Regions from separate parts of the Amphibacillus indicireducens genome, predicted to be linked through region 2. Evidence: riboswitches for the same ligand, from Rfam matches in the RefSeq annotation. Region 2 holds a riboswitch; each other region holds the start of a gene.
What was found. Region 2 has a riboswitch for S-adenosylmethionine ahead of ABD814_RS11950 (O-acetylhomoserine aminocarboxypropyltransferase/cysteine synthase family protein). Riboswitches for the same ligand answer to the same signal wherever they lie in the genome.

Region 1 (8,229 bases), on a different contig from region 2:
AATAAGGAAGATCTTCCTTAGCAATGCCCTTGCCATTATCTTTAATGGTTAGTTCCGTATAAAGAATATTTTCAGTGAATGAGAGTTCAATTGTGCCTCCTTCTGGCGTGTGTTCGACACAATTTTTCAGAATATTAATGAGCGCCTCAACCGTCCAATTCAAATCTCCTACAAAGCTGACTCCCTCTTCACCTGTGACTACAATATTCTGCTCTTTAATCTCAATCGGTATTCTGAGTGGATCTAATGCCTTTTCAATTACATTTTTGACACTTATTTTGTCTCGCTTAAACGTGACTGTTCCAGCATCAATTTTTGAAAGTTTTAATAAAGAAGTTACTAGCCATTCGATTCTTTCTAATTGAGTACTGATGTTGTGGGTGAATTCTACTCTTTTAGCAGCTGGCAATTTTGCATCGCTCAACAAATCAGTCATGACAGTCATCGATGTCAGCGGTGTTTTTAACTGATGAGATATATCAGAGATCGCGTCTGTTAGATGAATTTTGTCTTTCCTTAACAATTCACTTTTCTCCGCTAACATTAAAGTAACTTTATATATATTGTTTTTCAAAATACTCAGTTCACCTTCGTGATTATCCCGAACATCAAGCATATAATCACCACTGCTAATTTTTTGTAAATAAGAAGATAGATTTTCGATTTCACGATATCGCCAAAATGTGAATGTGAAAACAGCAATCAAAATTAAAATTGACGCTATGATCACCGCAATAAGAGCAGATTTAGGAAGCCATGCTACACACGTGATCATGGTTATACTAATCACTATAATCGCAATAAACAAAACACGTATTTCTCGATTGCGCAGCACATTAATCACCTACCCTATATCCCAGACCTCGGACTGTTTTTATAATCGTTGGTTTTTGTGGATCATCCTCCAACTTCTCCCGCAAGCGTTTAATATAAACCGTTAAGGTATTGTCGTTAACAAAGTCACCCGCCACATCCCAAATCTGTTCCAACAATTGATTTCTTGAAAGAACCTGTCCTAAATGATTCGCGAAAATAAGCAGCAAACGATACTCTAAAGCCGTTAATGTTAACTCATCACCGTTTTTATATACTTTCCCTTCAAGCGTATTAATTTGAACATTGGAGATGTTGACTATATTCGTTTGTACCCGCTTTTGATAACGTCTCAAGACAGATTTAATCCTTGATAATAACTCCCGAACCCGAAATGGCTTCGTAATATAATCGTCCGCTCCCATATCAAGCCCCATCACAACACTCACTTCTTCATCCATAGCCGTTAAAAAGATCACCGGTATATCAGCCCGCGCCTTGACAATTTGGCACAACTCGTAGCCACTCCCATCTGGAAGCGATAAATCAAACAGACATAATGAAAAATGCTCCAAATCAGCTGTGATTACTTTTTTAGCCGATTCCACATCATAACAAATAACCACCTGATACCCATCCTGTTGTAATGAATACTCCAAACCTGACGCAATTGTTTTATCATCTTCTACAAGTAATATTTTCAAATTCGCCCCACCTTTCAAAACCCTTCTGTCCGTCAAAAACTGATTGATACAATAACTATACTATACATCTTTTCGAAAAAATGATTAAATTTGATTAGCACATCAAACCGAGGCTATTTCCGGTGTCTTAATATGAGGATTAGTTAAAAAGTTGATTGCATTAGATTCGATAAATCATCTTAGCGTCTAATCGTTGACCTTAGTTCTACTTTTCATCGTTAAGGGGATAGATTAACCCGCAACCATAATCTCTAGCTTGATTTGTTGATAGCATGAGGACTAGGTTAACAAAATAAAAGTGTCAGCACTATGTTTTTAGTGCTGACACTTTTTTAATTTTGATTGATAATTGCCAAAATTTCTTCTCCATAGTCTTTGGCTTTTTTGGGACCAATCCCTTCAACCTTTAACAACATTTCAATTGTCTTTGGTCGCTCAGTTATTAAACCATCCAAGGTTTTATTAGTAAAAATATAGAATGGCTTGATCTCAAGCGCTCTTGATTTCTCCAATCGATATTTAGTTAATTTCTCTCTTAGTTCATCATCGGATAATTTTTCTTCCGTAATAATAATTTTGTCCTTTGGATTTTCTTTAACTTCAATATAATATGATTCCAGATTAATTTGTTTTTCTTGAGCATTTTCTTTTAATACCTCTGCAATTTGATGTAACTTGTGATCTAACATATACACTGGTGATTCTTGCGTTAATTTTTCAGCTAAAAATGATTTAATTTGATCATGGCGAATAATACTAGACTTTAATTGTTTTGAGGCTTTTTTTGATATGTCTATAATCGTTTTCGGATTCGCAAAAGTGACGACATAGTATACTGGACAACGTTTAATCAGTCCCTTGTCTTTTAATAGTTTCTCTAGAGTAGCGACATGCCTTTCTGCCTGATTAACCGGACTATACATACCTTCCTTGCGAACAATCCGATTATTTCTTCGAATCACTCGTATAAACTCTTCTCTTTCAGTTAGTTCAATATCACCTACTAACTTCTTTACTTCAATAACAAGAATAAACTTATGTGTAATCACTACAAAATCTAATTGAGCTGTATATTCTCCAACTTCTAAATAGAGGTCATGCAAAATAATTGAAGGAATCATCGAATGCTGTAATTCAAACATGACACTTTTTTCTCCTGAGTGACCGATCGAAAATAACTTTAAATGTTCGTTTACTTTTTTTAGATCAATAGTTGTATCCTTACTAGTTGATAACTGCGTCAAATGGTCAATCATCAAATTACTTTCATCAATACCTTTAAAAACAATTGGCTCTTTAATATCTCTTCTTTCTGTCAGGATATTGAATGCATTTTTGAAAAATGACATAATCTCAGCTCCTAAATGTGTTTATCTTACTTTATTATAACAAAAATAGAATTAATATGGCTCTTGTCTAGGAACTAATACTTAAGTTTTGAATTAAATTTGATTAGCACATCAGACCGAGGCTATTTCCGATGTCTTAATATGAGGATTAGTTGAAAAATTGATTGCATTAGATTCGATAAATCATCTTAGCGTCTAATCGTTAACCTTAGTTCAACTTTTCACAGTTAAGGGGATAGATTAACAAAATAAAAAGCGTCAGCACTTAATGACGAAAACGTCGCGCTGACACTTTTTTTAACAAATCGATTTAATATTCAGGCAAGTATAAAGCTAAAATAATGTAAAGGATGATCGATGGTGAAACAAAAATAAAAAGCAACCTGACTGCAAGCGAAGAAATACCTAAGTATTCAGCGATTCCACCACATACTCCGGCAAAAACCTGATCCGTTGATGACTTACATAATGATCTTTTCATAGTTCCCTCCATATCGTTCCTTTATTAATAAACTTATTTCTTTCCTAATTTTATTATAACAATATTTTCTCGAAATAATTGTTGAATAATTATTCACTATGAAGTATAATTATAATAGTTAGTAAAACGGACAGAGGAGATTCCAGTGAAGAGAAAAAATGTGATCATTATTGGTGCGGCAGGTAGGGACTTTCATAATTTTAATACGTATTATCGAAATGATGCTAATTATAATGTTGTTGCTTTTACAGCGGCACAAATTCCTGATATAGATGGACGAGAGTATCCAAAAGAATTAGCTGGAGACTTGTACCCTGAGGGGATTCCAATATTTGCACAAGGACAATTACCAGATTTAATTAAAAAATTCAAAGTTGATGAATGTGTCTTCTCATTTAGTGATATTAGCTACCAAGATGTGATGGGAATTGGAGCGATTGTTAACTCAGCAGGCGCTGACTTCAAACTACTCGGTCCAAATCAGACGATGTTAAAAAGCAATAAACCAGTCATCTCAGTCACGGCTGTTCGGACTGGAACAGGTAAAAGCCAAACATCGAGAAAGATTATTGAGACGCTAATGGCACAAGGTCTAAAAGTTGTAGCAATTAGACACCCGATGCCTTATGGTGACTTAGCAGCGCAACGTGTTCAACGGTTTGCCACGATTGAAGATTTAAAAAAACATCACTGTACAATTGAAGAAATGGAAGAGTATGAACCACACGTATCAAGAGGTAATATCGTTTACGCAGGCGTTGATTATGAAGCGATTTTAACTGCAGCAGAAAATGATCCAGATGGCTGTGATGTGATTGTTTGGGATGGTGGAAATAACGATTTTTCATTCTATAAACCAGATTTGGCAATTACCGTCTTAGACCCACACCGCCCAGGACATGAGCTTCAATACTATCCTGGCGAAGTATGTTTAAGAACAACTGATGTTGCAATTATTAATAAGGTCGATAGTGCAACAGCTGAAGCGATTAAAATTGTTGAAAATAATATCAAAACGGCAAATCCAAGTAGTCTGATCGTAAAAGCTGAATCGACAATAACGGTCGATCAACCAGAACTGATTAAAGGAAAGCGGGTTCTAATCGTTGAAGATGGACCGACACTCACTCACGGTGAAATGAAAATTGGTGCTGGAACAGTTGCAGCCCAACGGCTTGGGGCGGCAGAAATTGTTGACCCGTCGCCATATCTTGTTGGAAGTTTAAAAGAAACATTCGCTAAATATCCACACATTGAAAACCTAGTCCCAGCGATGGGTTATGGTGAGAAACAGTTGAAAGATTTAGAAGCAACAATTAACAATACTGATTGTGATGCAGTGATTATTGGAACGCCGATCGATTTATCACGTGTAATTAAAATTAATAAGCCGACTGCTCGAATTCATTACGATTTAAATGAAGTCGATGGACCAAGCTTAGATAATATCTTGACTAATTTTCTCAATAAACAACAAGCCGAACTTGTATAATTATTAAATAGAATAGGTGTTGCGAATCCTACTATGAACTGCCTCTTGTCAAAAAAACAAGGGCAGTTCATTAAGGAAAAAGCAACACCTATTTTTCATTGTTCAGCTTAAGATAAAGACCGCTTTTGCTTCAGTGCTTGCTGATGGTCTTGTTTAACTTTCTCTAATAACTTTTGATCTGTTAGTAACCGATAACCAGTTAATGCAAGTGCTTTAGCACCAGTAATAATCGCTTGATCACCTTGCTCTGATTTAGCCGCTTCTCTAAATTCAACCGTATGACCCGCTAAATCATCTGGACCAATTTTAATGCCACCATGGGCTGTCGGGACTTCATAACTAATATTACCTGCATCTGTTGAACCTTTTCCTTTTCGCTTCTCCACAATAACGTTTTCACCAACTGCCGTTAGTTCTTCGGCTAAAACTTGATCTAAAACAGGTGTAGGAACTAAGTCTTTTACTACATTTTGGAATCGTTCAATGACGACTCTTGCTCCCGTTGCAAGTGCAGCCCCTTTTGCAATCGCCCGTACCCTTTCAGCAGTTTCCTCTGTCTTTTTCCATGACTCTGCTCGAATGTAAAAGCGAGCAGATGCGAATTCAGGAATAATATTCGGTGCATCGCCACCATGAGTAATAATACCATGAATTCGAACATCGTCCGGTAGTTGCTGGCGCAGTGCACTAATGCCATTAAACAATTGAATGACCGCATCTAACGCATTGACCCCTAGATGTGGTGCACCAGAAGCGTGTGCAGGCTTACCATAAAACTTAAAATCAAGCGGATCAACCGCAAGTGATTCGGGGGTTAATCCTGTTTTACCACCCGGATGAAGCATAAGTGCCACATCAACATCTTTTAAAAACCCTTGATCAGCAAAACTCCCTTTTGCACTACCATTTGGACCGCCTTCTTCTGCGGGTGTCCCTAACACAACGACTCTCCCGCCCGTATCATCAATCAATTCACCTAACGCAATCGCAGCCGCGACACTAAGCGTCCCAATAATATTATGTCCACAAGCATGACCTAAACCAGGCAATGCATCATATTCCGCTAGATATGCAATGGTTGGACCTGGCTTACCACTTTCCCTCACTGCATAAAAGGCAGTTTCGTGACCAGCAACACCTTTTTCAACTTCAAAACCAGCATTAACTAAATTTTCACTATGCAAATCACATGCAAAATACTCCTCATTCCCGATTTCAGGATTATCATGAATTTTGTGACTCGTTTCAACATACAACGCTTTACCCTCATCAATCGACTGAAACAAACGCTCTTTTACACCATTAACAACTGTCATTTTAAAATCCTCCTTATGATTTTTAAAAAATTATTCACCTTGCTTTAAATCTTCAAATAACTTCTCAATCTCTTCATCTGATAGTTTAATAATATAAGAGCCTCCATTCGTGTCCTTGGAGATTACTTCCTCAATATCAGGTTCTTGATAAAGCTCAACAATTTTTTTGTACACTTCATTATCTTTATCTTCCGCTTTAGCTGCGATTAGATTTATATATGGATAAACACTTTCATCTTCTCCTGACTCCCGGAAAATAGGATCTTCAGCAAGATCAAAACCTGCTTGCCCTGCAACCTCATTATTAATAATTGAGCCTGTAACATCCCCGTGAAAAGCGAACCTGTTGCTTTTCGGAACGAATTAACTCTCAAACTAAGGACCTGTGATTAAATTTCCCGCGTGTACAAATAAAGTCAATATGGATAGAGAACAGTCCATCTTTCTTACCATACCAACGTATACTTGCACATTTTGATCTGCGAAAGTTGAGTAATCAATTAACTCTCCCCTACTTAAACACTTATTTATCACTCAGCAACAAAAAATCCCTTCTTTTCGTGTGATGAAAAGAAGGGATTCTCAGAATATATAAGAAACCGCCCTTTCTCATCTTTCAAATGCATTCAGCACTTGTAGGAATTGGCACAGTATTCATGACGAATCTGTTGCCGAGATATCATAGGGCCTAGTCCCTCCATCTCTCTGGATAAGAAAATGACAAACTATTTAGTTTTTAAAAAAATATGTAAAACCAATTATATACGGATAATAAATAAAGTCAACTGTTTTTCAGAATTTTAAATATTCTTTTGAAAATTTTAATAATTTAGATAGTTATATTTCAAACTTATCAGAATGACAACAACCAATTTTAAATGTTTAGCTAAGCAAAAACCAGGGGTCAAAGCGCATCTTCAACTCGATGCGCCTTGATTTAATTTTATCGAAGCGAATAGATAAGCCGAGCAAAGTGTTAAAACAAGTCCACTAATGAAAAATGATGTGAATAACGTTGGAAAAAATGCTGGGATAAAGACACCAAAAATCAGACCAAATGTACTGAAGCAAGCTAACAGACCATAAGCGATTCCTCGATTTGCTTGAACAGAACCGTCAACAACTAGGGTTAAAATCGAGGACAAAACAGCAGCGAACCCGATCCCGTATAGAATGATCACGATAAATAGTAACGTTTTCAGCTTAAAAACTCCAAGTAGAAATAGACAAATTGCTTGAATCAAAACGCCGACAGTCATTAATAGTGATTTTGAAAACCGCTGATCAAGTCGGTTGATTGGCAATACATAAATTAAACTACTTACAAGTGCAACTGTAACCAACAAAAGCAGAAATAAATGATTGTCATAACCTAGCGCGTCAATTTTTACCGGCAACAAATACGCAAGCGCTCCATTCACAAACATGAACAATAGTGCCCCTCCATAAGCGAAACCGATCTGTTGTTCATTTAATAAACTTTTAACTAGATTTAACGTTGCTGAAAGTGTCCTGTTTTCCTCGGTGACTTTTGACTCAGACGGCAAAAGTACCAAAACTAAAACTGCAGCGATAATCATTAAAATACCTAGTGGCACAACGACATAATTCTGACTAAATTTCGGCTCAATCATTAAACCAAGCACCGATCCAACTATAAGCGCAAGTGCAATACTTAGACATGAAAATAAAATCAAGCGATGCTTGGTTGTATCGTGCTTAAGTTTAGCTAGATAAACAAATGGTACAGGTAATAGCAACCCACTAGCTAATCCATGAAAAAAATGAAGCAATTGTGCATCAGTCAGCAGGTAGCCCAATAAAATAAACCCAGTCGCGAATAAACCAATTGCGCCAATTAACTTGAAATCAAATTTATCTAGACAAAAACCTGAGATCAAGCTACCGAGGATCAGACTCAGCCCGTACAGAAGGAAAGCTAATGTAAAGAGACTGATCAGTGTTAACTGAAAAAGGACGTCTATCAAAGCGACAACAATCAATAGATAAATAAAATAGATCATCGATTTCAACTCATTTCTTAGAAAAGTTCAACAAAGTACTTCTTTGTTAT
Region 2 (8,229 bases):
CAGATAATGGATACATTGAATATGGAATCTAATCTGAAGATGTTTAACAGGTGGACAAAAGAACTGTTTGAAAAAAATAATTTAAGCAATAATTCATTATTTTAACCCCACTCCTTACAATAAAAAAAACAGTTCCAAAGCCGGTCACCCCACGCTTCAGAACTGTTTTAAATTTTTTATAAAATAATTAATTAAATATCAAACGCCCATGCGCCTTTGCGGAAGACAGCTTCTGTTGAGCCATCAGGTAAAATCCCGTCAATGTCCAACTCGGCTGAACCGATCATAAAGTCAACGTGTGTTAAGCTGTCGTTCACGCCGTGCTGATCGAGCTCTTCTTCAGACATGTCTGAGCCACCTGCTAAATTCGTCGGATAAGCTTTTCCTAACGCAACGTGGCATGATGCATTTTCATCATACAATGTATTATAGAAAATTAAGCCAGACTGTGAAATTGGTGATGCGTCTGGAACGAGCGCTAACTCACCTAGACGTTTGGCACCTTCATCCGTTTCAAGTAAATTTTTCAGCGTATCATAACCTTGCTCCGCTTCAAAATCAACAACTTGTCCATCTTTAAACGTTAAGCTGAAATGATCAATCGTATTCCCATTATAAACAAGTGGTTTTGTATTGCTGACTACACCGTTCACCTCATATTTATGCGGGACTGTAAAGACTTCCTCTGTCGGCATGTTCGGGTTGAAATGCAGACCATCTGTCGTATAAGCGCCGCCACCTTTCCAAATATGCCCTTTTGGCAAGCCAAACGTAATATCTGTACCTGGTGCTTTGAAAATTAAGGCCTGATACTTTTTCTCGTTTAAAATTGCGTGGGCATTTTTCAGTGTTTGATTATGCTCGTCCCATGCTTTGATCGGGTCTTCTTGATCGACACGAACGATTTTGAAAATTTGTTCCCAAAGCTTTTCTTTCGCTTCTTCCGCTTCTAAACCTGGGAAGATTTTTTGTGACCAATCGCCTGTTGGGATTGAAATAATTGACCACGCAATTCGATCGTTCATCGTATATTGTCTAAATTCCTTCATTGCCTCAGCACTTGCTTTCGAAGCTGCCGCAACCTTCTTCGCGTCAACATCTTTCAGTAAATCTGGATTTGTTGAACGAATTGATAATAACGCCCCACCATCTTTGGCAAAGTCTAAGTACTTATCAACTTGCCACGGACGGACATCCGTCAACACTGCTTCCGATTCATTTTGATACTTCAGTAATGAAATCTCATCATCTTGCCAGTTAATTAAGACACTTTTTGCCCCTAGTTCATACGCTTTACGGACGACGATTCGAGTAAACTCAATCCCCTCAATCGATGAATTGACCATCAACGCTTGACCTTTTTGCAAGTTAACACCCGTTCTCAAGGCCAGCTCAGCATACTTTTCTTGTAATTTTACATCTGCCATTTGTAAACCCTCCAATTTTTAATCTCATTCTATTATACATCACTTATTTCGGTTTATGAAATATCTTATTCCTGCTCAATTGCTTCGACAATCAACGACAACTCTTCCCAACGCTCCATCTTTACCTCAAGCTCATCCTCCAATTCAAGCTGACGATCATAATGCTTATGCACCGCATCAGCATCCGCCCCAGCTTCAATTACCGCCTCTTTCTCAACCTCAATCGCTTCCTCCAACGCCTCAATCTCATCCTCAATCGTCGCCCACTCCTTCTGCTCCTGATAAGACAAACGCCGTTTCTTCGGACGCGATGGGACAGGCTTCGACTTTTCCTCGGCAGGCTCACTTTTTGGTTCCGTTTGTTTTGCTAAAAACTCACTATAGTTGCCGTAAAAAGGTTCGATTGTTCCCGACTCCTTAAAGACGAGTAGTTGTTCCACTACACGATCGAGGAAATAACGATCGTGGGAAACGGTAATTACGACACCGGGGAAGCTATCCAAATAGTCTTCAAGAATCGCTAACGTATGTGTATCTAAATCGTTGGTCGGCTCATCAAGTAGTAAAACATTCGGCTCTTCCATCAATACTTTTAATAAATAAAGTCGACGCTTTTCCCCACCTGAAAGTCGGCGAATATATGTCCACTGTTGCGAACGCGGGAATAAAAAGCGTTCGAGCATTTGCTCTGCCGTGATCGTTTCATTTTTTTCGGTATGAATAACTTCCGCAGTTTCTCTAATGTACTCGATGATTTTCAGGTTTTCGTCCATGTCGCTATGATCTTGTTGGTAATAGCCAAATTTAACGGTTGGACCTGTTTCAATTTCTCCTTGATCAGGAGTGATTCGTTCGGCAATCAGGTTCAGTAACGTCGATTTACCGGTACCATTCGCACCGACAATCCCGATTCGGTCACCAGGTTTGATTAAAAATGAGAAATCAGTGATTAATTTGTTCGCATCGTAGCTTTTTGAAATGTTGTGCAATTCGAGCACTTTTTTTCCTAATCGTGTTGAACCAACACCGAATTCGAGCTCCGATTGATCTGTCGCGAACGTTTTTGTTTGCATCTCACCAATCCGCTCAATTCTAGCTTTTTGTTTAGTCGAGCGAGCACGTGCCCCTCGTTTGAGCCAGGCCATTTCACTTCTCAACACATTGGCGTGCTTCTGTTCATCTTGCTTTGCTAATTCGAGTCGTTCTGCTTTTTTTGTTAAGTATGTTTCATAATTTCCAGTATATTGATAGAGCTGACCGAGATCAAGCTCATAAATTTTCGTTGTCACCCGATTGAGAAAATACCGATCGTGCGTCACGAGCATAACCGCCCCTTGATAAGTCGGTAAAAATTTCTCCAACCACTCAATTGACTCGTGATCTAGGTGGTTCGTCGGCTCATCAAGAATCAGCAGATGTGCTGGCTGGACGAGCGCTTTTGCTAAGGCGACTCGTTTCTGTTGTCCTCCAGATAAAGTGTTGATTTTTTGATCAAATTGATCAATTCCCAATTTCGTCAAAATTGTTTTTGCCGTCGTCGCAGCATCCCACGCGTCCTGTTGATCCATTTTTGTTTGCATCTTTGTAAACGCTACTTGTGCATCTGGATCGGTTGGATTTTTACCTAAGTTGAACAACGCTTGTTCATACTCACGAAGAATCGTCATCACTTCTGATTCACCAGCAAAAATCTCAGCCAACACTGTTCGGTCATGGTTCAGATTTGGCTCTTGTGATAAATAGGCAATCTTAAAATCACGCGCATGGTTGAGTGCCCCATGATCACGATCCTCTATTCCGGCAATCACCTTTAACAGCGTCGACTTCCCCGTCCCATTCACACCAACAATTCCAATGCGATCGCGATTTTGGATTGAAAAAGATAGTTGATTAAATAACGTTTTTTCTCCATACGTCTTAGTTAAGTTTTCAATTGCTAAAATCTCCATCTAACGATCCCCCGCTTCTCTTGCTAGTATAATACAGACACGTTATTCGAACAAATTTTATAATTAATCATTTGATTGAGGAAATTGCAGACAAGTTAGAGAAAATACAGACGAATTCGATGAATGTGCACATCTTAACTGAAATATGCACAAGTTCGGTGATTTATGCACATCTTAGCTGAAATGTGCACAAGTTCGGTGATTTATGCACATCTTAGCTGAAATATGCACAAGTTCGGTGATTTGTGCACATCTTGGCTGAAATATGCACAAATTCGGTGATTTATGCACATCTTAACTGAAATATGCACAAGTTCAATGATTTGTGCACAACTTAGTTGAAATGTGCACTTGTTCCTCTCTCAAGCTAAAACAGATGAAGCAAACTTAGTTGCTCCATCTGTTGTGGTGAGTTTTTTATAAAATTGGTGAAATCAATCGGGCGATTGATTCTTTGATTTTTATCCAGAGCGATCTTTGTTGGTATGCTTCTAATGTGAGTAGATCAGATTTTGACATATCCTCTTCAAAGTGTGCAAGCAGGCGTTGAGTGACTTCTTCGCTGTAGAGAAAGGCGTTGACCTCAAAGTTCAATCGGAAGCTTCGGACGTCGATGTTTGCGGTTCCGACTGAGGCGATTTTTCCATCGACCATAATTGTTTTGGCGTGGAGGAAGCCATTTTGATAAATATAAACTTTTGCGCCAGCTTCGAGCATGTTGCCAATATAGGAATATGTCGCCCAGTAAACGAATGGGTGGTCTGGTTTATTCGGGATCATAATTCGGACATCGATGCCGGATAGGGCAGCGATTTTTACGGCGTCGGCAAGACTTTCGTCTGGGATAAAGTATGGTGTCTGAATGTAAACATAGTCTTCCGCTTCCATCAACAATTTGATGTAACCATATTTGATTTGCTCCCAGTCTGAGTCCGGGCCACTTGAAACAATTTGCATTCCGACGTTTCCTTGTGGTTCTGCTCGATAATAGGCTGAATCATAGAGGATCAGTTGGTGCTTCGATGCTTGATTCCAGTCTAAAATAAAGCGAGTTTGGATGCTACGGACGGATTCCCCGACGATCCGTAAATGTGTGTCGCGCCAGTATCCGTACTTCTTAACTTTTCCGAGATACTCATCGCCGACATTAAATCCACCGATATAGCCAATTTTCCCATCAATCACAACGACTTTACGATGATTTCGGTAGTTAATCTTAAAATTGACTTTTGGAATTAATGACGGGAAAAATGCCTCAACGATGACACCCGCTTTTTTCAATTCCCAAATAAATTGTTGACTCAATTTTCGTGAGCCAAAATCATCATACAAAAAGCGAACGGATACGCCTTCCTTGGCTTTCAGCTTTAGAACATCGGCAATTTTTCGGCCTAAGTTATCATCTCGATAGATGTAATATTGAATATGAATGTGGTCCTCTGCCGCAACTAAATCCTTGATCAGCTGATCAAACTTTGCCTGTCCATCATTAAAAATCTCGACGTCATTTTCTTGAGTCAAGATTGCATCGTTGTTGCGTAGATGTAAGTAAAATAAATCGATATTATCTTGGTAAAGCTCCCGGATTGGAAAACTTCCTTCATCAAGTAATTGCAGTTGATTTTCGACTGCTTTTTTGACGCCTAATTTACTTTTGTTATCCCAAATAAACAGCTTTTTTCGACTCAGTTTTCGGCCAAAAACTAAATAGAGGAAAAAACCAAAAATCGGTACAAACGTAATGACAAGAATCCAAGCCCAAGTCGAGGTTGGATTTCTGTGTTCAAGAAACACCAACACAATGACTAAGAGAAAGTTAAAAATAAAAATAAGTTCAGTAATCCCCAATGTATTTCTCCTCCCATCACTATTCATACATAATATACCACACCACTCAATAAATGTTCACTATTTTCATTTGTTTTAAAGAAAAAAACGCTTTTGATCGCCGTAAGGACGTAAATCAAAAGCGAATCACCCAATTGAGTGGGTGAATTTTTGACTAATCAATTGATAGGTCTCTTTTTTTAATCACTTGTTTCTTGGCTTTTACTTTAAGTAAGCCTTGCTGAAAATCTGCTTGTAATGTTGATGGGATAATCGTGCCTGGAAGGTTGATGATGCTTTCGCGAGCGCGATGGAATTGTTTTGATTGGTAGTAATCTCTTTGGTCGTCTTTTATTTCTTGGTGTTTGTCTTCTGTGACGCGGACGATTAGTCGGTTGTCTCTAATTAAGAGTTGGATTCGGTCTTTGCTGATGCCGGGTAATTGATATGTGACAATCCATTCCTGATCGGTGTTTTTAACATAAGTGGGAATTTGTCTGTTTTGAAAAAATTGGTCGATCGATGCAAGCAAACTGTCATCGGGATAGCGCTGAAATAGGCTATCCATTTTTTTGACCCAGTCGCGGGCGATTTTCATAAAGTCCTGATCATGTTCGGTCATTTTCCTCACACTCCTATCTTCAATTAATTTATGCATTGGGTTAAATAAATGTTAATTTGTCTAAATAGTTTAAATTTTTTAAAAAATCACTTGACGGATGAGAAAATCTACTCTATAATCCTTAATAATATGTATAGCGCTTATCAAGAGTGGCTGAGGGAATAGGCCCTGTGAAGCCCGGCAACCTACGTGAAAGAAAGGTGCTAAATCCTACAGATTATTAATCTGGCAGATAAGACGAGGCTAAGACACCGCAAACCTCTTCTTACCTAAGGAGAGGTTTTTTTGGTAGATAAGAAAGTATAACAACTTTCTTACTACATAAGTGCAACTAAAGCATTCGCCTAAAGGCTTGGCGAATGCCAAGTTTTCTAATAAATAAAGTTATACATACACAATTAGAGGAGGAGATTCAAAATGACAAAAAGTAATTTTCGCTCGACTGGTGTAGAAACGCAATTAATTCATGGGGGACAACAGGTTGATCCGACAACTCAATCGCGTGCTGTACCGATCTACCAAACTACTTCTTACGTGTTTCGTGATACGGAGCATGCGCAAAATTTGTTCGCTTTAGCTGAGCCGGGTAATATTTATTCGCGGATTATGAACCCGACGCTTGATGCATTTGAGCAGCGTGTGGCGCTTTTAGAAGATGGTGTTGGTGCAGTGGCTACTGCTTCAGGAATGTCAGCAATTACGTTAGCGATTTTTAATATTGCCGGTACAGGCGATGAAATCATTACCGATAGTAATCTTTATGGTGGAACTTATAATTTATTTAAGCAAACTTTACCTAAGTATGGCATCAATGTTGTGTTTGTTGATGGAACAGATCCAGAGAACTTCAGAGCTGCGATCACGGATAAGACGAAAGCGATTTTTGCTGAGACGATTACGAACCCTTCTTTACATGTATTTGATATTGAGGCAGTTGCTGATATCGCACATGAAAATGGCATTCCATTACTAATTGATAATACATTTGCTTCACCTTATGGCGCTAAACCAATTAAATGGGGTGCAGATGTCGTGATTCACTCTGCAACAAAATGGATTGGTGGTCATGGTACGTCAATTGGTGGAATTGTTGTTGATGCTGGTCGTTTCGATTGGACTAACGGACGGTTCCCTGGTTTCACTGAACCAGATGAGTCATACCACGGTGTTCGATTTGGTACAGATGTAGGTCCAGCTGCTTTTGCTTTGAAATTACGCGTTCAATTATTGCGTGATATCGGTCCAGCTCTAAGTCCACAAAATGCCTTTTATTTCTTACAAGGACTTGAGACACTTAATTTAAGAGTGAAGCGACATTCAGAAAATACTGAAAAGGTTGCTCAATATTTAGTTAACCATCCAGAAGTTGAGTGGGTCAATTATCCAGGTCTAGAGTCACATCCTTCTCATGAGTTAGCGAAAAAATATTTAATTGATACGTATGGTTCAATTATTACCTTTGGTGTGAAAGGTGGTCGTGAAGTTGGTCGAAAAGTGATTGATAACATTGAATTGTTCTCTCACGTTGCCAACGTTGGCGATGCAAAATCATTAATCATTCATCCAGCTTCAACAACACACCAACAGCTTGACGCGGAAGGATTAAAAGCGAGTGGTGTATCTGAATCACTCATTCGTTTATCTGTTGGTTTGGAGAGCTTTGATGATATTGTTGCTGACTTGGATCAAGCAATCGCAAAAGCAACTGATACAGAACCAACAATCAAGCCAACACTTGATGATGCTGTTCGTTGGGTGCTTGACTCACCGTTTGCTCGTGAAGATGGTGGCATTCGTCCGAAGAATATTGTCGTTGCGGGCGATCAGTCAAAACATAATTGCTTGAAAAAACTCGCTAACTTAGGCTTTAAATTTACTGATTTAGCGGCTAATGACCAACCGATTGATTTATTGTTTGTGTCTGATCCGAGTGTAATTGATCAGTTACCAGCTGACGCAAAGCTCGTTTGGTTTAGAACAAAAGATGACTATAGCGCATTGAAGGCACAAGCAGAAGAAAATAATCAATTTTACGTTGAAGATCAATGCCTATTCGGCGCAGCCAAACAAGTCCGCGCCAACCCTAAGCATGATTAATTATAAGTAAAGAAGCACTTTAACTACCGCAGCTGAAATATACTCCCTTTCCGCGGGCACGGCCTCAGCTAACTAATTAAAGCAAAAATCGCTTTAATTAGTGGATCTTCGGACTCGTGCTGGGACTGCGGTTACTCGTCCCACCGAAGCCATTTGTTCCCGCAGGAGTGTCGCATATTTCATCTGCTAGATGGTAAGAGTTCAATAATAATGAACTCTTACCTTTTTTATTTTGATTATAATGCTCGTCGTTATTCCCTGATCCAGAGTGAAAATCATCGGGGTATTACATACATAATCTAGTCAT
Region 3 (8,229 bases), on a different contig from region 2:
AGTGATCGTGAAATAGTGTTTGGTATGTTTAGTGCACAAAAGTAAAATTAAAAAAGTAGTGTTCATTATTAATTTAACAGGAACTACAGTAATGATTAACGAAAGATTACGGTAGTTCCTGTATTTTAGTTGAGACGTTCGGATTCTTGTGACAAATCGCATATAACATAACTAATTCTTAATTATTCATCGTTTATTGAAAAAAAGTAGTGATGATTAAATTAATTCCTTTTTTTACATGTTTGCACTCGCTTAAAAAGTTAGCTGCGGCCATCCCCCGCGGAACGCGAAGTATTTTCAGATGACGACCTGTAATATGATTAATTCGGGCTAATTCAGATGCAATGTTTTTGTAATTTTTTAACATCGTGAATCTCTAGGTTTGTAACTTCAGCAATAAAGTTTAAATCAATATTTTTTTTCAACATGTTAAGAGCAACTTTTCTATAGCCAATTTCTTCGCCTATTTCTTTTCCTTTCTCTTCATAATAAATTGCTATTTCAATTATCTTCTCATCTTCTAGCAATTTATTGGGCTCATTCATAAGAAAGTCATTCCTTTCTATTTGTTCTATAATTTAATGTAGTTATTTCAGTCTACAAATCTTCTTAATTCTAAAGTCATCCTTTATTTATTCGTTATTTTTTTTATGACTTCAATATCTAGATGAGTGACTTCAGATATAATATCTAAATCAATTTCTCTATTTAACATTGCAATTACAATTTCCTTTGTTACAATCTTTCTCTCCGTAACCTTTCCTTGTTCAAAACCAATTTCTATACCAATAGCTTTTCCTATTTCCATTCCAATTTCTATACCAATATCTTTGCCAATCTTTTTTCCGATCTTTTTCCCTTTCTCTTCATAAGATATTGGCAATTGTAAAACCATCTCAGCTTCCGATAAAATATTAAATTCTTCCATAAAAATTCTCCTTAATTCTTATTTAAATAAATATTAGATACGAAGACCAATAGTTGCTAATGAGTATGATAATTTAGTTGTTAGTTTAAGAGAAGGTAATTGAATTAATCAGCCAGATTAGCAATCGACTTTTTTAAATAACCCCTTTTTTTATTGTGTCTATGTCAGTTCTTGCTTTAATTTCTTAAGTTCCTCAATATCTAGGTGTGTAACTTCTGCAATTAGATTCAGATCCAGTTCTTTTTTGAGCATTTCAATCGCCACTTCTTGTTTGCCGATTTCTTTCCCAATCTATTTCCCGATTTCTTTCCCTTTCTCTTCGTATGAAACGGTCAGTTCGAAAATCTTGTCTGCTTCTGGCAATTTGTCTACTTCGTTCATTAATTGTTCCTCCTCTTCAGCTGTTAGCTTTAAATAAGATTCAAAAAATCCGTATAGTCATTTTTGTTTGGCGGGGTTTAGTTGCATTCGGGTAATCATTCGTAAAAATTCCTTTTTAACTTCGATTCGTTCTTCATCCTTATATCCCATCTCACTTAGTAATGCCGCAGCAATTGGATTGTCTGAGTGAATATAGTCACGCCAGTTTTGTTTTCGTAGGTGTAAAGTTAAATAATTAAATGTGAGTACGTGGAAAAAGTCGAAATCTATTGTATACTGGCTTTCCTCTGGTTGTTGGTCAAGATTGAAAACGGCAATTGGAATAATTGGTTTTTTGTACTTGTTGAACAGCATACTAAAATAATGGTACATGCGTTTATTAAAGTCGGGTTGTCGATAGCTTTGAGGTTCGATATGCACAATAATCACAACGTCGGAATTTTTTAGCTTTGTTTCAATCACAAGATCGAGCCTTCTTGTATCACCATCTAACATATTCGTATAGACTTCTTCGGATAATGGTTTGATTTTTCGAAAGTCAATTTCCTTGTGAACGTCCGGGAAAAAGACTTCGAGAAATTCTTCAAAAAAAGTGCCGATTAACTCTTTGTACAGTTGATCATGTTTTGTGTGGGTCGATTCTTGGGATTTTTCTTTGATGAGTAGTGGCGTGGTTGCCATTGGATCACATCCTTGTAGGTTATGATGTGGGGTCTGGTTGAAGGTTCTAGCTATAATATAGCATGGTTTTGTAGCAGGGGCAATTGGTAAAGTATCTATGAAAATGGTGAATTGATTTAATGTTTCATAGACTTATAAGTAGGATTAGTTGTGCTAGTCTTAACAATGTGAATATGTTAAAATATAGTTCATTAGCTAAAGATAGGCTACCATTTTGTAGTGTTACTGAATGTTCATCAACGTTTGTTGGGTGAATTTTTCACACAAAAAATAAGAAAGTGAAGGTGTACATATGAAAATTGCAGTTGCGGGGACGGGTTATGTTGGTTTGTCGAATGCGGTTTTGCTTGCGCAGAATCATCAGGTGTTTGCGCTTGATGTGATTGCGGAGAAGGTTGAGTTGATTAATCAGCGGGTTTCTCCGATTGGTGATGCTGAGATTGAGCGTTTTTTTGCGGAGAAGGAGTTGGATTTGACGGCGACGTTGAGTCCGGAAGAGGCGTATCGGGGTGCGGAGTATGTTGTGATTTCGACGCCGACGAATTACGATGAGGAGAAGCATTTTTTTGATACGAGTTCGGTTGAAGCAGTGATTGAGGACGTCCTTGAGATTAATCCGGGGGCGACGATGATTATTAAGTCGACGGTTCCTGTTGGGTATACGTTGGAGATTCGCGAGAAGTATGGTGTTGATAATATTATTTTCTCTCCTGAGTTTTTGCGTGAGGGGCAGGCGCTTTATGATAATCTTTATCCATCGCGGATTATTTTGGGTGAGGATTCAGAGCGTGCGCGTCGGTTTGCTGATCTGCTTGTTGAGGGGGCGGAGAAAGAAGATATTGATGTGTTGTTTACCGATTCGACTGAGGCGGAAGCGATTAAGTTGTTTGCGAATACGTATCTTGGTTTACGTGTGGCGTTCTTTAATGAGTTGGATACTTATGCGGAAGTGCGTGGGTTAAATACGAAGCAGATTATTGAGGGTGTTGGTCTAGATCCGCGGATTGGTTCGCATTATAATAATCCGTCGTTTGGTTATGGTGGGTATTGCTTGCCGAAGGATACGAAGCAGTTGCTGGCAAATTACGAGGATGTGCCGAACAATATTATTCGGGCGATTGTGGATTCAAATAGTACGCGGAAGGATCATATTGCGGATAGTGTGTTAGCAAGTAATCCGAAAGTTGTTGGAATTTACCGTTTGACGATGAAGACGGGTTCGGATAATTTTAGAGCGTCGGCGATTCAGGGTGTGATGAAGCGGATTAAGGGCAAAGGTGTCGAGGTTGTTGTTTATGAGCCTGTCCTAGAGGAAGATGATTTTTATAATTCGCGTGTGGTGAAGGATCTTGATGAGTTTAAGCAGGTTGCAGATGTGATTGTTGCGAATCGACTGACTGATGAGCTTAAAGATGTGAAGGATAAAGTTTATACGCGGGATTTATTTAGTCGAGATTAATTTGAAGAGTTAGGGCACCTTGTCGGTAGTGTGATGGGGTGCTTTTTTTATTTGGTAAGGCTGTGGTGGTTGTCAGTTTGGAGATTTGGAGTTAATCGTTAGATATCCGCTTTTGAATCTGGTTGATCTCTAATGAATAGGTGCTAATCGTCAGAAATCCGTCTTTGAATCTGGTTGATCTCTAATGAATAGGAGCTAATCGTCAGAAATCCGTCTTTGAATCTGGTTGATCTCTAACGAATAGGAGCTAATCGTCAGAAATCCGTCTTTGAATTTGGTTGATCTCTAACGAATAGGGGTTAATCGTCAGAAATCCGTCTTTGAATCAGGTTGATTTCTAACGAATAGGAGCTAATCGTCAGAAATCCGTCTTTGAAACTGGTTGATTTCTAACGAATAGGAGCTAATCGTCAGAAATCCGTCTTTGAATCTGGTTGATTTCTAACGAATAGGAGCTAATCGTCAGAAATCCGTTTTTGAATCTGGTTGATTTCTAACGAATAGGAGCTAATCGTCAGAAATCCGTCTTTGAATCTGGTTGATCTCTAACGAATAGGTGCTAATCGTGTCCTCACTCGTGTGAAGTCTATAAACAGGTAACGGTTAGGTGGTTGGACATATTGGGATTGAGTAGGTGGAGGAATTATTAGTGTCTATTTTCTGAATTTTTTTAAAAAGGCTTGCTATTTTCACGTGAGTGGCATAAGATAATAATAATTTAACCTGCGCAGGTTAAGGTTAGTTAAAATTTTATCATAAATATTTCTTATCGAGAGAGGCGGAGGGATTGGCCCTGTGATGTCTCAGCAACCACCTTTTTAAAAGGAACGGTGCTAATTCCAGATAGGCGTGTGCCTTGAAGATAAGAAGGATGTCTCTTTACAGGTAAAGACTTTCTTCTTAGAAGGTCTTTTTTATATTTGTGGGGAGAGTTTTTTATTAATCAATTAAAAATTAAGAAGGTAGGGATTAGTTGTGACGGTTAAAGCGCCATTTCATGCGGATCATGTTGGGAGTTTGTTGCGGCCTGAGCGGTTAAAAAAGGCTCGGCGGGATTATCAGGCGGGGAAAATTGAGTTGGCTGAGTTGAAGCAGGTTGAGCTTGAGGAAGTGAAGCGGGTTGTTGATAAGCAGATTGAGGTTGGGTTGGATGTTGTGACGGATGGTGAGTTTCGTCGGGATTGGTGGCATATTGATTTTCTGGAAAATTTGAATGGTTTTGAGGGGTATGTTCCTGATCATGGTTATTTTTTTGAGGGTGTTGAAACGGAGCCTTATGATGTTCGTAATATAGGAAAAATTTCGTTTAATCCGGATCATCCGTTTATTGATGATTTTAAGGTGTTGAATCAGATTGTTGATGGTCGGGCGGTTGCTAAACAAACGATTCCAAGTCCGAATCAACTGTTCCATGTTGATATTATTAATAATGAAATTTATCCAGACTATGAATCTTATGCGAAAGATATTATTCAGGCGTACCGGGATGCGATTCAAGCTTTTTACGATGCAGGTGTTCGCTATTTACAAATTGACGATGTTTATTTAGCCGTGCTTACTTCGCCAGAGATTGATTTTGATAGTGGACCTTACAAGCGTGATTATTTAATTGAATTAGCTGTTCGAGTAATTAATGAGATTCTGGTTGATAAGCCTGAAGATTTACAAGTGACGACACATATTTGTCGTGGCAATTACCAGTCGACGTATGCATTTTCGGGGAGTTATCAGCTGATTGCGCCGACTGTATTTGCTAAGGAAAAGGTTGATGGCTTTTTCTTGGAGTATGATGATGAGCGGTCTGGTGATTTTGAACCGTTAGCTCATATTCCAAACGGTGGGGCGAAAGTGGTGCTTGGTTTAGTGACGTCAAAAAACGGTGAACTTGAGGATCCTGAGTTAATCAAAGCGCGGATCAATGAAGCGGCGAAGTATGTGCCGTTAGATCAACTGTGTTTGAGTCCACAGTGTGGTTTTGCTTCGACGCATCATGGGAATATTTTGACTGAGGATGATCAGTGGAACAAGCTTGAACATATTGTTAAGATTGCTAAAGAGGTGTGGGGGAATTAAGCTCTGTGACCTGAATTGTAACTATCATTAACGGAAAAAAAGGAGTAAATCGTAATGCCATATGTGACAATAAAAATGTTAGCAGGCCGCACTGATGAACAAAAGCGTGCTTGCGTTGAAAAAGTAACCGATGCAGTTGTTGAAACGACTGGAGCTTCTCGTGAAAAGGTCGTTGTCTTTTTGGAGGATATGGAAAAATCCGAGTATGCGGTTGGTGGCGTTCTTTTCAGCGATCAAGCATAACTATTTTAAGCAAAATAAGGCCAGACCTGAGCGATCGCCATTCAATCGAGTGCTCAAGGTCTGGCTTTTTTCTGGGTAAAACTCAGGTGAATTTTTCACGAAAAAAACATATTAATCTAAGTGATCAATTGCGTATTGTGCTTCTTGTTCGGTGAATTGGTCGCCATATTCTGAGGTCAGTTGGTCTTTGATCGCGTCGTTGGACATGTTCATCATTTCTTGGTAGACTTTGGCTGATTTTAGGGCGTTTTCGTTCCAGTCTGCTTTGATGTTGTCGATCGCGTATTGTGCTTCTTGCTCGGTAAATTGGTCGCCGTAGTCTGAGATCAGTTGGTCGTAGATGTTGGCTTTCGACATGTGCATGATGTCGGAGTATGTTTCGGCTGATTTGAGTGCGTTTTTGTTCCAGTCTGTTTCGATTTGATCGACGGCATATTGTGCTTCTTGCTCGGTAAACTGGTCGCCGTAGTCTGAAACTAATTGGTCATAGACGCCTGCTTTTGACATGTTCATGTGGTCGACATAGGCTTCCGCTGATTTGAGTGCATTTTCATTCCAGTCTGCTTCGAGGTTGTCGATCGCATATTGGGCAACATCTTCAGGGAACTGATCACCATATTCTGATGTGAGTTGTTCATAGATACCGATTTTAGACATATGCATGACGTCAGCATAAATCTCGGCAGAGTTTAGGGCGGCTCTGTATTCGCTCGGCACATCGTCATCGTCATCATCATCGTCAGCTTCTGGACTTGACGTCTCAGTTTCTTCAGTTGTAGTGACTTCTTCAGCAACTGAATCCTCCTGTTCATCATCAAGAATCGGTTCAATATCTTCGTCTAGTATATCCTCATCGATTTCCTCAATTTCGGGTTCTTCTTCAATTGTGGTATGATCAGCTTCCTCACATCCAACAGCAATTCCTAACACCAAAATCAATAAACTATAAAAAAATGATTTCATTAATTTGCGCTTCATCTGATTACTCCTTCTTATCATCATTCTTGATATTATAGACCTAAGTATTAAGTTCGTCAAAAGCAAAATCGACAGTAATTTCACAATCACGAACGACAATTTGTTATAATAAAAAAGATCAACTAGAAATCTAGCAAATGAGGTCATAATTTCATGGAGAATCTATTAAATAAGTTCATAGAGTTGTATGGTGAGCAAAAACGAAGCAGGTGAAGTAACCGCTTCGAATCTGCCCTTTAGGTGCACACGTTGATCATCAGGATGGTGTGGTAACTGGGATGGCGCTTGATTCAAATGTCGAGATGGTTTTTGCACCGACGGATGATGGTTATATTCGGGTGCGGAGTATGGATTTCCTAGATGTCGAGTATTTCCATATTGATTCTGTACCAGATATGCTTCCTAGTTTTTGGGGAAATTATTTGCGTGGTGCGGTGTTGTCGTTGAAGCGGGATCATCGAATCCGGAAAGGCTTCCAGGCAGTCATTAGTGGCAAGCTTCCGATCGGCGGCTTGAGTTCATCGGCTGCGGTAACGACGGCATATTTGATGGCACTTGCAGAGGTTAATCACCTAGAGATTCCAAAACGTGAATTTGTTTTTTACAGCCACTGGGTTGAAACAGAATTTATCGGACTCAAGAATGGCATTTTAGATCAATCAGCTAATATTTTGAGTGAAGATAATCAGTTGCTCGTGATGGATTGTCAAACGAGTGAGCATCACCTTGTCGAAAAATCTACGCAGATGCCTGATTTTGAAGTGCTCGTCGTCTACTCAGGTGTCACAAAAGCATTGATCGGAACGGATGACAATAATCGCGTCGATGAATGTAAAGTTGCCGGCTGGATTATTGAAGAATTAGCTGGCAAAAAGCGTCAGGCTCTAGAAGACGTTAAGCTCCGTGATATTCCAGAAGCACTCTATCAAAAATATCGTGATCAAGTTCCTGGCAAATTTCAGAAAAGAGCCGACCATTATTATACCGAACAACAGCGTGTTCATGCCGGAATCGATGCTTGGCGCAATGGAGACCTCGAGACATTCGGTCAACTGATGTTCGAATCTGGTGCAAGCTCGATCCACCAATATGAATCAGGTTGCCCTGAATTGATCACAATCTACAATATTCTTAAAGAAACAACAGGTGTCTACGGTGCACGCTTTAGTGGTGCAGGTTATCGCGGTTGCTGTGTCGGCTTGATTGACCCAGCATATAAAGCAGAGATTAAAGCAAAAATTGATGCAACATATCCTGTAGCACACCCCGACTATCAAGATATTTATAAAGTGTATTTCTGCCAAACAAGTGACGGCGCGCGAATCGAAAATACATACTGAGGTGAAGCAAATGAAAGTCATTATTTTAGCGGCGGGTTATGCCACCCGTCTTTATCCAATCACAAAAAACAAAGCCAAACCACTCCTAGAAGTTGGTGGCAAAACAATCCTGAATCACATTATGGAGAAAGTCGAAAAAGTAACCG
Region 4 (8,229 bases), on a different contig from region 2:
TTGATCCTGATAATCAGCAGCATCATCAACATGTAATGCTTTCACATTTGGCTGATTAATTTGTAAATCTTCTGGATTTCGCCGTGTAAATACGGCAACTAACTCAAGATCATCTGTCGCATTGATCGCTTCAACGGCCCCTTTGCCAAGATTACCAAAGCCAACAATGCCGATTTTTATTTTATTTTTCATTAGAGTGCCCCTTTTCTAGAAAAAAATTGTCTAACCGTGTTCTTCCTTGTCATTATTATAAAGCAACCAAAACAGATATGTAAAATGGATCGCATAAATCTAGTTTAAAGTTAGTGATATTAACAAAAATCCCCCTATCAAAGGGGGAAATTTAGTAACTAATTTTTAGGTGAAGGGTGAAGCTGTTCTTCTAAGTTGAAATTTTTTTGTCAATAATAAACTAACAATAAAAAGTAATTCAAATAGATTCATGATCGGTACATTTTTCAACCAAATTGTTAAAATGCTTCCGAAAATCATAATCGCTGTTCCAACAAAAAGCCAATAAAACTTTTGATGTTTCCACAACAAGATTCCAACCCAACCGACAATAGCTGTTGTGATTAGTACCATAAATGGTATCTTTTGTTCAACGATATTTTCATAGAGTAGGACATCTCGTTCCCAGTTTACTTCGAGTTTAAGTTGTCTAATTGATTGATACCATTGATAGATGATCAATCCAAGTGTGAGTAGAAAAATTGTGACCTTTGAGATTTCGCTATTTGCCCATTTTAAACGTAAGTTCTTACTAATTTGCCAAACAAAAATAATTAGTAATGGTGTAAATAAAGTATGAAGCCAAAAACGAAGATAAGATAAATTTTCTAATAATTGACCTTCACCAATAAAACGACCAACACTAAGAACTAAGTTGTCATAAATTAATCCGAAAATCACGAACAATAAAACAATTGAAGAGTCAACTTGTTTTTGTTTACGGAACAGGCGAATGCCCCATATGAATAGTACGATGTAACTGATTGTCAGTAAACTATAAATGGTTCTATTCATCTAATCACGCCCTTTTTTGTTAGCATGTCCAGATGAAATGAACCCAATACATTAGTTTAAAGTTAATTTATTTGAAAATTTAAAAAATTACTTGACTTTAGCAATGTGCCTTAACTATAATTAAGCCTATTAACTTAATATGAATAACAACTTCTTATCTAGAGAGGGGGAGGGACTGACCCGATGAGCTCTCGGCAACCGCATGAGTATGTAAGGTGCCAATTTCAGAAGAATCCAATCGATTCTAAATATGGGAAGGTGAACAAAGGTAGACTTACACTCACTTTTTGAAACCCTTCTCCAATCGGAAAAGGGTTTTTTGTTATTCAATCATCATTCGTGGATAAAAAATTCATCTTCAGGCAAATTAACCGAAGGAGAGTTTTTAAATAAAAAAATCATTCAAAGGGAGCGATCAAGATGGCAGTAACGACAATTAAGGCTAAAACATTTTTGAAGGAACAAGTTGAGGTGTTGGCTGAAGCACGTCAACACAAGGTGATAATAGATGAACCGGAAAATTTAGGTGGAACAGATAAAGGCATGAATCCAGTTGAATTACTCTTGTCTGCATTAGGTGGCTGTCAGGCGATAGTCGCAAGAACTTATGCTGAGAAATTTGACGTTGAGTTAAAAAACTTTTGGGTTGAATTAGAGGGAGACATTGATCTTGATGGCTTCTTCGGGAAGTCAGATGTTCGCCCAGGTTTTCAAACGATTCGATCAACGTTTCATATTGAATCAGATTCTGATCAAGAAAAACTCGAAGCATATAAGCGACATATCGAAGCGCATTGTCCTGTTGGAGATACAATTGCTAATGCAGTTGACTTAGTTACAGCAAAAGTTGTTGTTGAGAAGTAAGTAGATTTTTCAATGATCATTAATGAAGTAACTGAAAAACACGATTCTTAAATAGAGTCGTGTTTTTGATTGCTATAATAAAGTTTGAAATGAAAATATTTAACTGATATCGCCATCTATGTTCTCTTTTAAGTAATCAATCAGCATCTCTTTGCCGCCAACAAATTGTAAAGCAGAACCAAGCGCTTGTAGTGCATCACCTTGAATGCCCTGTATTTGTGCATCGATTTGTTGTTTTTCTTCGTTTGTTAAGCTTTGTGTCGTTTGTCCGATTGCTTCAAGTGCTTGACCGACTGTCATGACCCATTGTCCAACTAAATTTTTCAATTCTCCACTTGAATCTGGTTGGAGCTTTTCTAATTGTGATAAATAGATAGCTTCTGCAAATTGACAATAAATTGAACCCATAGTGAGACTGCAATTTTTTGGTTAAGTTCCTGAATTTGATCATCCTTTTTTTTGCTCATCATCAAGTTCTGTTTGGTTATGCTCCATTTATGTCACCTCAAGTAATCCAACTTATATTATCGTTGTATTGTATTCTTGGTTTTCCTTTTTCGTTTCAAATTAAGTTATATTCTGAAAAAATAGGCGTAAACTGAGTTGAATGGGTGTTTTAGAGGATGCGACAAGAAAAAATAATAAGCTTTGTCATTTGAACAGATTAAAATTCTCTGCTATGCTTATTTGAATGAAAAGAGAGGGAAGGTGATGGAAATTAGACGGCTAAGGAGTATTTTCTTTATTATTCCCGGTTTTATCTCGTTTGGAATTGGGATAGCTGCTCTAGTCTTACCAGTTCTTCCGGGCTTGCCCTTTTTTTTATCTCATCTTACTGTTTTGCGAAAAGTTCTAAACGGGTTGAAGATTGGTTTAAAAGGACAAAAGCATATGAAAGATTCGTTGTTGCCTTTCGTGAAAAAAAAGGGCTAACTTTAAAGGAAAAGATTCGGATTAACTTGATTGCAGATGCATGTATTATCTATTCCTTTTTTATCGTCGATTTACTGTGGGTAAGAGTGATGATGGTTGGACTTGCTTTATATAAGCACTATTACTTTTTTATTAAAATGAAAACGATTCGACTACCAAAAAAAACTGAACACATTTAATAACCCCAACCGCTCTAGTGTGAGTGATTGGGGTTATAATTTTCTAATGAATTGAGAAGCCTGCAATCTGATTATTTTGATCAAAGCTAATTTCAAATGTGACATTATTTTCAGTAAATGTAGCGTCTAAGACGATGACTTGATATTGAGCTAAGCTTTTTATTTCTTTATACTCATTGCCAATATACGTGCCAAATTGATCAGTTATTTGTTCCCAAGTTTCAGATAGTGCTTCTGCTGGAAGTTCTTCCTTAATTTTTCGGTCAAACAATTAAGTGGCTTCAGTAAACTCCCCCTGATTAAGGTGATCAACAAAAGAAGAAGCAATTTCAATCGCTTGATCTGTTTGTTCCATAATTTCTTCACCGATGTCACACCCGATCAAAAAAGTTAGTGACAAGAAGATGAGACTCATTAGTTTAAATCTATATTTCAATTGCTTATCTACCTTTCGATTCATTTCAATGATTTTAATCATAACATCTTAATGATAATTAAAGAAGTTTGAACAATAAATTACGGCTGAATGAGTCTGTTACATGAAATTAATAGCACTTTAAAATCAGACGTGATAAGCTTAAAGAGCAAATGACTAGCTGTCCTATCGATCAGTTCGTAGGAGAGTTTTTGATAAAAAAGGTGTGAAAATAATGGCGGTAATATTAGTTGTTGATGATGATGACCATATTCGTCAATTGATTTCTTTGTACTTAAAAAAGGAATATTTTGATGTGATTGAAGCTCGGAACGGTCTTGAAGCAATTGAGAAACTTGAACAAGAACCGATTGATTTGGCAATTGTTGATGTGATGATGCCGAAATTGGATGGGATTGAATTAACGAAAGAAATAAGGAGTTATTATGAGATTCCTATTTTGATGGTGACAGCTAAAGGGGCTTCTCAGGATAAAGTAACGGGTTTTGAAGCTGGGACAGATGACTACTTAGTTAAACCATTTGATCCAATCGAATTGGTGCTTCGGGTGAAGGCATTGCTTAAACGTTATAATATTAATGTTGAGAGACGAAATAGGCTTGGAACAATTGAAATCGATCTTGATCGTCTGACCGTTGCTAATGAAGAAATGACTGTTGAACTAAAACGTAAGGAATGTGAACTTTTACTAGAATTATCATTTGAACCTGGTCGTATTTTTACCCGAGCGCAGTTAGTTGAGAAAATTTGGGGTTTTGATTATGAAGGCGATGAGCGGACTGTAGATGTTCATATTAAACGATTACGGGAAAAATTAAGCCGCTTTGATGAATTGACGATAACGACAGTAAGAGGGCTCGGCTATCGGCTTGAGGATGTGAATTAAGTGCGTAAAAGTCTATATTGGAAATTTTCGATCACATTTGTTGCTGGTGTTATTCTAAGTATTATCACTTCTTATTTAATTACGTCTTTATTTATTCAAGAAGAGGTTATTTTTGATCGGGAAATGGTACGAAATTCAAGTTATTTTGAAGGTTTATTAGAGCTAGTCGATCATGAAAATATAGCTGAATTACTTGAACTTTTTTCTGAGTATGGGATTCAACCTGTGTTAATCAATCTAGATGGACAATCTGTTATCGAAGGTGTTGATACTGATTTTATCACGACTGAAATGATTGAGCGTCTGGAAACGTTAGAGCCAAATGAAGTGATTTCATTTACACCTAAGCGGAGAGAAGCAGTCAGATATATTGGTACAAGACTGCCTAGTACTACGGTGGCGGATGCTTTATTTTTAAAAATTGATATCACTAGTACATTGACTGATACAAAACGATTAACGGTACAATCATTATTGTTAGTTTTATTAATTGGTAGTTTATTCATTTTACTTATTTCGCGCTATTTTGTTGATAGTATTCGTTCGATTACTAAAGCGAGTGAAGAGCTGGCAACGGGTGATTTCTCGATCCGATTATCAACTGACCGTCAAGATGAACTCGGTCGATTGATGCGCAGTTTTAATGATCTTGCCAAAGCTTTAGGCAATATGGATGAGGTCAGGAAGCAATTTGTTAGCAATGTCTCGCATGAAATGCAGTCACCACTGACATCAATTAAAGGTTACGCTCGTGCATTAAAAGATGGTCTCGTACCTGAAGAAAACCAACAAGAATATTTAGACATCATTTATCAAGAAGTTGATCGATTATCACGACTTTCAAATAATTTATTAAAACTGGCTTCATTAGATGCTGAAAAGGATTTAATTAAACTTGAAAATTATCGCTTAGACGAACAAATCAGACGTGTCATTTTGTCAACTGAACCATTATGGCGCGATAAAAACATCGATGTGGAACTTGATTTAAGTCAAGCATATATTCATGCTGATCAAGATTTAATGGAGCAAGTTTGGCTTAATTTAATTGTTAATGCGATCAAATATAACCGTGAAAATGGAGCGCTTTATATTTCATTTTATAAAGATGAAGACGGTTTAGTGATTCGAATTAATGATACAGGAATTGGAATCGATCATGATGAAATTCCATACATTTTTGATCGCTTTTATAAAGTTGATCAATCACGTTCAGAGTATCGGACTGGCAATGGATTAGGTTTATCGATTGCGAAGAAAATCATCACCATTCATAATGGAACGATTGAAGTTGTCAGTCAAAAAGGGATTGGCACGACATTCTTTATCCGGTTACCATTAAATTAACCAATTTTTTTTGAAAAAATGCTTATAGTTCACATTCAGTTCATAATCGATGGCTATAATAGAGACAAACATATAAACTGAGGTGACTACATTTGAGTAATTATCAGTCAACTATTCAATTAAATCAGGGACAATCGATTTCTTTTAAGTTTAAAAAACCATCAATTATGAGTCAACTTGCCGATACGTTATCTGAACAAGGTATTGATGCGCAGGTTGTTAAAAAAATAAAGATCTGTAAAGGAAGGGATGCTTAATGTTTTATCCTATAATGGGCATTGATGCAATGTATTTATTAATTATGGTTGCGTTTGGAATAGCGATGTGGGCGCAAGCAAATGTGCAAAATAATTTTGAGCGATTTTCTAGAGTCCAGTCGGGTGCACAGATTACTGGTTTACAAGTTGCACGACGGATCTTAGACAATAATGGTTTATATGATGTAAAAATTGAACGCTCTGGGCGTGGAACATTGTCTGATCACTACGATCCACGAACAAAAACAGTTCGTTTATCTGATCCGATCTATAGTGGTTCATCGATTGCTTCATTAGCTGTAGCAGCTCACGAGGTTGGCCATGCGATTCAACACGATCAAGGTTATCTAATGTTAAGGTTTAGAACGGCATTAGTTCCGGTTGCTAATTTAGGCTCAAGAATGGCACCAATCTTTTTAATTGCAGGCTTTATCTTTTCGGGGTTTGAATCGCTAATTGGCATTGGTATTGGTTTGTTTGCTGCAGCTGTATTGTTTCAGCTTGTAACATTACCTGTTGAATTTAATGCAAGTACCCGTGCGAAGAATGAATTAGTCTCAATGGGTATGATTATGAGAAATGAAGAAGCTGGGATTAGCAAAGTCTTGAATGCAGCTGCTTTAACTTATGTAGCAAGCACTTTAATTGCTGTATTGCAATTATTTAGATTGATTATGATTTTTGGTGGCCGTCGCAGGTAAAATTTTAGAGAGAATGAGTAATTATGAAAAGACAAAAGTTAAAAAGCCTAACAAAATATATTTTGTTAGGTTATTTTATGTACATTGCTATTACCTCCGTTGTCATGTTTGCCCTTCCGCCTCAAGCTAGTGTATTGGAGGCAGCATATCCAACTTCTAAGATGATAGAATCAACAGAGAGGGTCGTATTGATCGCAGAAAGAACGGAGGCGCTAAAAGTTCGGTTTGATTTGATGGATCAAGCGGAGGATACTTTAGATATTTCTTATTATTCAATGCAAGGTGGTGACTCAGTCGATTTATTTTACGCTCACATTTTAAAAGCAGCAGATCGTGGCGTAAAGGTTCGCTTTGTTATTGATGGAATTGCCCATAATATGAGGCTTGGTAATAGAGATGTAGTTTTATTGTTTAATCAACATCCTAATATTGATTTAGCTTTTTATGAATCATTTGATCCATTGCGACCTTGGACATGGCACAATCGTCTACATGATAAGCTAATGATTGTAGATCAATCGATTGCTTTAATTGGTGGTCGTAATATCGGTGATAAATACTTTGCAAATGAAGGTTACGTGGGGGCTTCAAATGATTTTGATTTATTATTGATCAGTGAACATTTAGATGAACCCCAGATCATCGGGCAAATGCAAACATACTTTAACGATTTATGGGATCACGACTATTCCGTGTTACAAACGAATCAGGAATTATCATCATCTAAAAAACTAAAGGCTAAAAAAGCAAGAGAGCGCCTTAGGGAAACGTATCAAGACAATGTAGACACGTATCCAAATTTTTATACAGAAAAAGTCGATTGGCTAGCACGGTCACACGAGATTAATCAGGGTTATTTTGTCCATAATCCGGTTGAGCGTTTCACTAAAGATCCAATTGTATGGTGGGAAATGCTTGATCTAGTTTCAAATGCTAAATCTGATGTCGTGATACAAAGCCCTTATATCATACCAAGCAGGCAAATGCAAAAAGACATCGCGCGACGAGATTTTGAATTTAGTCGGTTTATCTTATTAACAAATGGGATGGCATCATCGCCAAATGTGATTGCACATAGTGGTTATCGAAATTATCGAAACCAACTAGCAAACTCTACACTTGATCTTTATGAATACCAAGATCCAGATCAATCCCTCCATATGAAATCAATTGTGATTGACGAACAAATTGCAGCGGTCGGCTCGTTCAATTTTGATTCTCGCAGTATGGAATTAAATACTGAATCAATGGTTATTCTGGATAGCCCATCACTGGCAAATGAAATACTTGAAACGATTGAACAAAAGTATTTATCTAGTAGTATTCTAGTTGATCACGCTGAAGGAACTGATGAACTGTTGGAAAACGTATCGATAGTCAAACAAGTTGTTGTTTTTATTTTAAGACCATTGACTAGAATGCTAGATTTCTTACTTTGAAAATTGATTGCAATTAATAATCATATATATTTAAAGACTTCCAACAATATGCCGATATAAGAAGAAAGTAATCTGTAGAGGAGATGGCATTAGAATGGATGTCAGTAAAGTGATCTCTGGACCAAATTATACTTCACAAATCAATAAACAATCACAAACAA

Region 1: it holds a riboswitch for S-adenosylmethionine, as region 2 does, so the genes downstream of both, ABD814_RS12285 (MetQ/NlpA family ABC transporter substrate-binding protein) here and ABD814_RS11950 (O-acetylhomoserine aminocarboxypropyltransferase/cysteine synthase family protein) in region 2, are expected to answer to the same signal.
Region 3: it holds a riboswitch for S-adenosylmethionine, as region 2 does, so the genes downstream of both, ABD814_RS01360 (5-methyltetrahydropteroyltriglutamate--homocysteine S-methyltransferase) here and ABD814_RS11950 (O-acetylhomoserine aminocarboxypropyltransferase/cysteine synthase family protein) in region 2, are expected to answer to the same signal.
Region 4: it holds a riboswitch for S-adenosylmethionine, as region 2 does, so the genes downstream of both, ABD814_RS05030 (OsmC family protein) here and ABD814_RS11950 (O-acetylhomoserine aminocarboxypropyltransferase/cysteine synthase family protein) in region 2, are expected to answer to the same signal.

Annotation. Positions count from the first base shown of each region.
Region 1 is NZ_BAABDL010000139.1:129-8,357, reverse strand. It holds gene ABD814_RS12315 (sensor histidine kinase) at 1-835, opposite strand, end outside; gene ABD814_RS12310 (response regulator transcription factor) at 837-1,517, opposite strand; gene ABD814_RS12305 (NERD domain-containing protein) at 1,850-2,866, opposite strand; gene ABD814_RS12300 (PspC domain-containing protein) at 3,177-3,347, opposite strand; gene ABD814_RS12295 (cyclic 2,3-diphosphoglycerate synthase) at 3,493-4,839, shown strand; gene ABD814_RS12290 (M20 family metallopeptidase) at 4,947-6,155, opposite strand; partial or broken gene ABD814_RS12285 (MetQ/NlpA family ABC transporter substrate-binding protein) at 6,186-6,470, opposite strand; SAM riboswitch class I at 6,762-6,871, opposite strand; gene ABD814_RS12280 (MFS transporter) at 7,073-8,179, opposite strand.
Region 2 is NZ_BAABDL010000131.1:17,915-26,143, forward strand. It holds gene ABD814_RS11925 (helix-turn-helix domain-containing protein) at 1-105, shown strand, start outside; gene ABD814_RS11930 (aminopeptidase) at 192-1,427, opposite strand; gene ABD814_RS11935 (ABC-F family ATP-binding cassette domain-containing protein) at 1,493-3,376, opposite strand; gene cls (cardiolipin synthase) at 3,794-5,224, opposite strand; gene ABD814_RS11945 (Hsp20/alpha crystallin family protein) at 5,379-5,825, opposite strand; SAM riboswitch class I at 5,963-6,064, shown strand; gene ABD814_RS11950 (O-acetylhomoserine aminocarboxypropyltransferase/cysteine synthase family protein) at 6,243-7,922, shown strand.
Region 3 is NZ_BAABDL010000014.1:94,111-102,339, reverse strand. It holds gene ABD814_RS01380 (hypothetical protein) at 336-527, opposite strand; gene ABD814_RS01375 (hypothetical protein) at 629-928, opposite strand; gene ABD814_RS01370 (RpnC/YadD family protein) at 1,367-1,990, opposite strand; gene ABD814_RS01365 (nucleotide sugar dehydrogenase) at 2,283-3,449, shown strand; SAM riboswitch class I at 4,213-4,318, shown strand; gene ABD814_RS01360 (5-methyltetrahydropteroyltriglutamate--homocysteine S-methyltransferase) at 4,425-5,522, shown strand; gene ABD814_RS01355 (2-hydroxymuconate tautomerase) at 5,577-5,765, shown strand; gene ABD814_RS01350 (Ltp family lipoprotein) at 5,877-6,743, opposite strand; gene ABD814_RS01345 (GHMP family kinase ATP-binding protein) at 7,010-8,083, shown strand; gene ABD814_RS01340 (nucleotidyltransferase family protein) at 8,094-8,229, shown strand, end outside.
Region 4 is NZ_BAABDL010000051.1:34,953-43,181, reverse strand. It holds gene ABD814_RS05040 (diaminopimelate dehydrogenase) at 1-192, opposite strand, end outside; gene ABD814_RS05035 (hypothetical protein) at 358-1,026, opposite strand; SAM riboswitch class I at 1,178-1,283, shown strand; gene ABD814_RS05030 (OsmC family protein) at 1,447-1,890, shown strand; gene ABD814_RS05025 (DUF6944 family repetitive protein) at 1,990-2,298, opposite strand; gene ABD814_RS05020 (YbaN family protein) at 2,602-2,823, shown strand; gene ABD814_RS05015 (YbaN family protein) at 2,715-3,002, shown strand; gene ABD814_RS05010 (DUF3887 domain-containing protein) at 3,046-3,273, opposite strand; gene ABD814_RS05005 (hypothetical protein) at 3,274-3,402, opposite strand; gene ABD814_RS05000 (response regulator transcription factor) at 3,653-4,324, shown strand; gene ABD814_RS04995 (sensor histidine kinase) at 4,325-5,671, shown strand; gene ABD814_RS04990 (hypothetical protein) at 5,764-5,928, shown strand; gene ABD814_RS04985 (zinc metallopeptidase) at 5,928-6,629, shown strand; gene ABD814_RS04980 (phospholipase D-like domain-containing protein) at 6,653-8,068, shown strand; gene flaG (flagellar protein FlaG) at 8,163-8,229, shown strand, end outside.